Regions from separate parts of the Staphylococcus sp. aM genome, predicted to be linked through region 2. Evidence: riboswitches for the same ligand, from Rfam matches in the RefSeq annotation. Region 2 holds a riboswitch; the other holds the start of a gene.

Region 1 (3,447 bases), 280 kb from region 2:
CATTCTTCAAAGATGATCCATACAAATTAGAATTAATTGATGCAATACCTGAAGATGAAAATGTGACATTATATTCTCAAGGGGAATTTACTGATTTATGTAGAGGGGTTCATGTACCATCTACGTCTAAAATAAAAGAATTTAAATTATTATCAACAGCTGGCGCGTACTGGCGTGGAGATAGTAATAATAAAATGCTACAACGTATTTACGGTACTGCGTTCTTTGATAAAAAAGATTTAAAAGCACATTTAGAAATGTTGGAAGAACGTAAGGAACGTGATCATCGTAAAATCGGTAAAGATTTAGAATTATTTGCTAATAGTCAACTTGTTGGTGCAGGTTTACCACTATGGTTACCTAATGGTGCTACAATTCGTCGTGAAATTGAACGTTATATTGTGGATAAAGAAGTAAGTATGGGATATGACCACGTATATACACCAGTTTTAGCAAATGTTGATTTATATAAAACTTCAGGACATTGGGATCACTATCAAGAGGATATGTTCCCCCCAATGAAATTAGATGAGACAGAGGAAATGGTATTACGTCCAATGAACTGTCCACACCATATGATGGTTTATAATAATAAACCACATTCTTATAGAGAATTACCTATTCGTATTGCCGAATTAGGTACTATGCACAGATACGAAGCTAGTGGGGCTGTATCAGGACTACAACGTGTAAGAGGTATGACTTTAAATGACTCACATATCTTTGTTAGACCAGATCAAATTAAAGAAGAATTCAAACGTGTAGTTAACATGATTCAAGATGTATATAAAGACTTTGGATTCGAAGACTACCGTTTCAGATTAAGTTATAGAGACCCAGAAGATAAAGAAAAGTATTTTGATGATGATGAAATGTGGAATAAGGCTGAGAACATGATTAAAGAAGCGGCTGATGAATTAGGATTATCATACGAAGAAGCTATTGGTGAAGCGGCATTTTATGGGCCTAAATTGGATGTTCAAGTTAAAACAGCTATGGGTAAAGAAGAAACATTATCTACAGCACAACTAGATTTCTTATTACCAGAACGTTTTGAACTGACATATATTGGTCAGGATGGAGAACACCATAGACCAGTAGTGATACACCGTGGAGTTGTATCTACAATGGAACGATTTGTTGCATTCTTAACTGAAGAAACTAAAGGTGCATTCCCAACTTGGTTAGCACCGAAACAAGTAGAAATTATTCCAGTTAATTTAGATTTACATTACGACTATGCAAAATCAATACAAGATGAATTGAAATCTCAAGGCGTACGTGTTGAAATCGATGACCGTAATGAAAAAATGGGTTATAAAATCCGTGAAGCTCAAATGCAAAAAATTCCATACCAAATCGTGGTAGGAGATAAAGAAGTAGAAAACAATGAAGTAAATGTTCGTAAGTATGGTTCACAAGACCAAGAGACATTAGAAAAAGATGAATTCATCTGGAATTTAGTAGACGAAATCCGTTTGAAAAAGCATAGATAAACTTGAAATTTAAGCGCAGTTCATGTATATTACAAGTTAGTTAAATAAAAAGTTGAGTTAGAGGTTGCAATATTAAAGAGTCGCTTGTCAGAAGTCTTATGGGACGTATGTTGAACAAGTTAAAGGTAATATTGCCGAAACAAGTGATAACCATAATTATGATTTGTTGGGACAGTTCTCGAAAGAAACTGTACTGTCACAGAATGTGATGTGCTACCTTATATAGATAAAAGCAAAGTGGTTGCATATCTTAAAGGTATGTAGCCACTTTTTTGTTTTAAATTTATAAATAAAAGTAACATGATTAAGTGAGGTATCGTGTAGTCATATAAATGAAGATATAGAACTTAACGTGTTGTTTCTTTAATAAATAATAAAACAAAATCATAACTGCCTCTAAATACAAAGAAAGGAATCTTCTATGAGTAAAAACAAAAGTCAAAACGAAGGTATACAAAGAGGTTTAAAAGACCGTCATATATCTATGATAGCCATTGGTGGTTGTATTGGTACAGGTCTATTTATGACTTCGGGTGGAGCCATTCACAGTGCTGGAGCATTAGGTGCTTTGATTGCATATGCGATTATTGGAGCAATGGTATTCTTCTTAATGACATCACTTGGCGAGATGGCCACATATTTACCAGTTTCAGGATCATTTAGTACTTACGCCACACGATTTGTAGATCCATCACTTGGATTTGCATTAGGATGGAATTATTGGTTTAACTGGGTTATTACTGTAGCTGCAGATGTAACAATTGCCGCGCAAGTCATACAATATTGGTCCCCAATGCAAAGTGTGCCTGCTTGGGTCTGGAGTTGTATATTTTTAGTAATTATCTTTGCACTTAACTCATTGTCAGTTCGAGTATATGGTGAGAGTGAATATTGGTTTGCACTAATAAAAGTTGTTACTGTCATCATATTTATTGTGATAGGTTTATTAACTATTGTAGGTATTATGGGCGGTAAATTCGTTGGTTTTGAAACGTTTACTAAAGGAAGCGGCCCAATCCTTGGTGGCAACTTAGGAGGGAGCTTACTTTCAATATTAGGGGTATTCCTAGTTGCTGGTTTCTCATTCCAAGGTACTGAATTGATAGGGATAACAGCAGGGGAATCTGAAAATCCTGAAAGAGCCGTTCCAAAAGCTATTAAACAAGTATTCTGGAGAATATTATTATTTTATATATTAGCTATATTCATCATTGGTATGTTAATACCTTATGATAGTAGTGCACTTATGGGTGGAGAAAATAGTATCTCTACATCACCATTTACATTAGTATTCAAGAATGCTGGACTTGCATTTGCAGCATCATTTATGAATGCAGTTATTTTAACATCAGTATTATCTGCAGGTAATTCAGGAATGTATGCATCTACTAGAATGCTATATTCAATGAGTAAAGATAAACTAGCGTTTAATTCATTTTCAAAAACGAATAAAAATGGTGTGCCGCACATATCATTAATTGTAACTGGAATTATTGTTGTAGTGATTTTTGCAGTACAACATTTTAGTGGTGATGCATATGAATATATCGTAGCTGCTAGTGGTATGACAGGATTCATTGCTTGGGTCGGTATAGCTGTAAGTCATTATAGATTTAGACGTGCATTTGATAAACAAAATTATGATAAATCTAAACTAAAATATACGGCTAAATTATTCCCATTTGGCCCGATATTTGCTGGATTTTTATGTATTATCGTAATATTAGGTCAAGATGTCGATTTTATTAAAACAGGAGACTTTGATTTAAATAGATTTATTATTACTTATATGGGTATTCCAGTATTCTTAGCATTCTTTATTTATCATAAAGTAAGATATAAAACAAAGAAAATCCCATTAGAACAGGTAGATTTACGTCAAGATGTGTCAATGGAAGAAGTAAGACATCACGATTAATAAAAAAAGTAGTTGACGAATACATTTATTGTT
Region 2 (3,447 bases):
TTAGGTAAAGATGAAAGATTAGCGATTTTAAAACAGGATCACTTCGCATATGAAGATGAACGTGTTCTAGATGTCGTGATCAAAGGTCATGAACGTTTATATGAAGTAATGAAAGAAAAAGATGAAATCTACATGAAACCAGACTTTAGTGATGAAGATGGTATTCGTGCTGCTGAACTTGAAGGCGAATTTGCTGAAATGAATGGATGGAATGCTGAAGCAGATGCAGCTAACCTACTTTCAGGATTAGGTATCGATGCATCATTACAAGACAAGAAAATGTCTGAACTTGAAAATAACCAAAAAGTAAAAGTATTGTTAGCACAAAGTTTATTTGGCGATCCAGACGTACTATTACTAGATGAGCCTACCAATGGTTTGGATATTCCAGCTATTAGTTGGTTAGAAGACTTTTTAATTAACTTTGAAAATACAGTTATTGTAGTATCCCATGACCGTCACTTCTTAAATAATGTGTGTACGCATATTGCTGACTTAGACTTCGGTAAAATTAAAGTTTACGTTGGTAACTATGATTTCTGGTATCAATCAAGTCAATTAGCTCAAAAAATGGCTCAAGAACAAAACAAGAAAAAAGAAGAAAAAATTAAAGAATTACAAGATTTCGTTGCTCGTTTCTCAGCGAATGCTTCTAAATCTAAACAGGCAACAAGTCGTAAGAAACAATTAGAAAAAATTGAATTAGATGATATCCAACCTTCATCCAGACGTTATCCATATGTAAAATTCACACCTGAAAGAGAAATTGGTAATGATTTATTAACTGTACAAAACCTTTCTAAAACTATTGATGGCGAAAAAGTATTAGATAACATTTCATTTACAATGAATCCTAATGATAAAGCCATTTTAATTGGTGATAGTGAGATTGCAAAAACAACATTACTTAAAATCTTAGCTGGTGAAATGGAACCAGATGAAGGATCTTATAAATGGGGTGTAACAACTTCATTAAGTTACTTCCCTAAAGATAATTCTGAATTCTTTGATGGTGTGGATATGAATCTTGTGGACTGGTTACGTCAATATGCGCCAGAAGATGAGCAAACTGAAACATTCTTACGCGGCTTCTTAGGACGTATGTTGTTTAGTGGCGAAGAAGTTAAGAAAAAAGCAAGCGTGTTATCAGGTGGCGAAAAAGTTCGCTGTATGTTAAGTAAAATGATGCTATCAAGTGCTAACGTGTTACTACTAGATGAGCCAACCAACCACTTAGACTTAGAAAGTATCACCGCAGTCAATGATGGTTTGAAATCATTTAAAGGTTCATTGATCTTTACATCATATGACTTTGAATTTATCAATACAATTGCTAACCGTGTGATTGATTTAAATCAATCTGGTGCTGTTTCTAAAGAAATTCCATATGAAGAATACTTAAAAGAAACAGGAGTATTAAAATAGATGACTTCGATTGAGCGTATGAATACATTTTGATGATGTATTTATACGCTTTTTATATACAGATATAATGAACGTTCCCCTACTACATTAGTTATTTATATTAATGACTACACTCGTCTTACCATCCGAGTGCACGAGAGATACTAACCATTAAAATGCTAAGTATCACTTTGAAATTTTCTGTTTATTTCAAAAAATCGCAATTATCGGTTTACAGTCACATGTGGTATATGTATAATAAAAACATATCAATTGAATAAGATTTTGATGAGGCGCATTAAACATGAGTAAATATTAGGCAACTGTCTGCTAACAGCTAATATTGAAAGGGGGCAATGCCGAAACGAATGATAATAGCAGGTATCATTTGTTGGACTTTTTGGTTAAGAGCTAAGAGTTTGTCATTATTTCATAATAATGGAGTGCATCACTTGTACATAAATGTAGAACAAGTCGCATTCCAGACTTGTTCTTTTTTATTGAATGGATGTGTCTCCCTACTAACTGAGGAGGACAAATATTGAATAGAAGTGTTTTGAAATTTGGCGGTTCTTCCGTCAGTGATTTTACTAAAATTAAAAATATAGCAGGTATGCTAAAAAATCGTGTTGAACAAGGTGAACAACTCATTGTGGTAGTTAGTGCAATGGGCAAAACCACGGATCAATTAATGGAGAATGTGTCCACTTTAACATCAACACCAAAAGAGCAAGAACTCGCCCTACTGTTAACTACAGGTGAGCAACAAACCGTTTCATATTTATCAATGGTACTTAATGATATTGGTATTAGCGCTAAAGCAATGACAGGATATCAAGCAGGTATCAAAACCATTGGTCATCATTTAAAAAGTAAAATTGCTGAAATTGACCCATCAACCTTTGAAACAGCTTTTGATACCCACGATGTACTTGTTATAGCTGGATTCCAAGGCATCAATGAGGATCATGAATTAACCACACTAGGACGTGGTGGTTCAGATACAACAGCAGTAGCTTTAGCGACGAGTAATCAGATTCCTTGTGAAATCTACACAGATGTTGATGGTGTATATGCTACAGACCCAAGAGTACTGAGTTATGCCAAACGTTTAGAGTATGTATCATATGAGGAAATGATGGAAATGAGCGCATTAGGTGCTGGCGTACTTGAGACACGTAGCGTAGAGTTGGCTAAAAATTATGATATACCATTATATTTAGGAAGAACGTTATCAAATGTGAAAGGAACATGGATTATGTCTAGAAGTGATTTATTAGAGAAAAAAGCAGTTACTGGGGTTGCATTAGATCAACACATGATGCATGTAACGATCACCTATCCCCTACCAGATAATCAATTATTAACACAACTATTCACAGAGCTAGAAATGGGTTCAGTTAATGTGGATATGATTTCACAAATTGTCAACCACGAAGGACTACAACTATCCTTCAGTATTAAAGATACAGATGCACATCAAATCTCAGCTATTTTAGAACAATTAGCCGTTGATTTTGAAGCTTTGGATTATAAAATTAATGAAGCATATGTCAAAATTTCATTAATCGGATCCGGTATGAGAGATATGTCAGGCGTAGCATCTAAGGCATTTATTACTTTAATCAATGCGAAGATACCTTTTTACCAAACAACCACTTCTGAAATCAGTATTTCTTATGTCATTGATGCTGAAAATGGTGAAAAAGCCGTCGAAGAATTGTACGGTGCATTTGATATATAATTGATTTTAACTTAATTTTTCACAATATTAATAATATTTAAAACGGAGTGACTTAGACATGACAAAATTAGCAGTAGTTGGTGCAACAGGATTAGTTGGAACAAAAATGTTAGAAACTTTAGACCGTAAAGAAATCCCTTTCAATGAATTGGTTCTATTTTCTTCAGCTCGTTCAGCTGGTCAAAAGATCGAATTTAAAGGGAAAACATATACAGTACAAGAACTAACAGATGAAGCAGCAAGTGAACACTTTGATTATGTACTTATGAGTGCTGGTGGCGGTACAAGTGAACATTTCG

Evidence for each region. Region 2 has a riboswitch for lysine ahead of P7F85_RS07025 (aspartate kinase). Riboswitches for the same ligand answer to the same signal wherever they lie in the genome.
Region 1: another riboswitch for lysine. It lies ahead of P7F85_RS05695 (amino acid permease); the one in region 2 lies ahead of P7F85_RS07025 (aspartate kinase).

The regions. Positions count from the first base shown of each region.
Region 1 is NZ_CP121447.1:1,147,880-1,151,326, forward strand. It holds gene thrS (threonine--tRNA ligase) at 1-1,496, shown strand, start outside; lysine riboswitch at 1,547-1,720, shown strand; gene P7F85_RS05695 (amino acid permease) at 1,918-3,414, shown strand.
Region 2 is NZ_CP121447.1:1,430,876-1,434,322, reverse strand. It holds gene P7F85_RS07030 (ABC-F family ATP-binding cassette domain-containing protein) at 1-1,425, shown strand, start outside; lysine riboswitch at 1,685-1,861, shown strand; gene P7F85_RS07025 (aspartate kinase) at 1,943-3,148, shown strand; gene P7F85_RS07020 (aspartate-semialdehyde dehydrogenase) at 3,207-3,447, shown strand, end outside.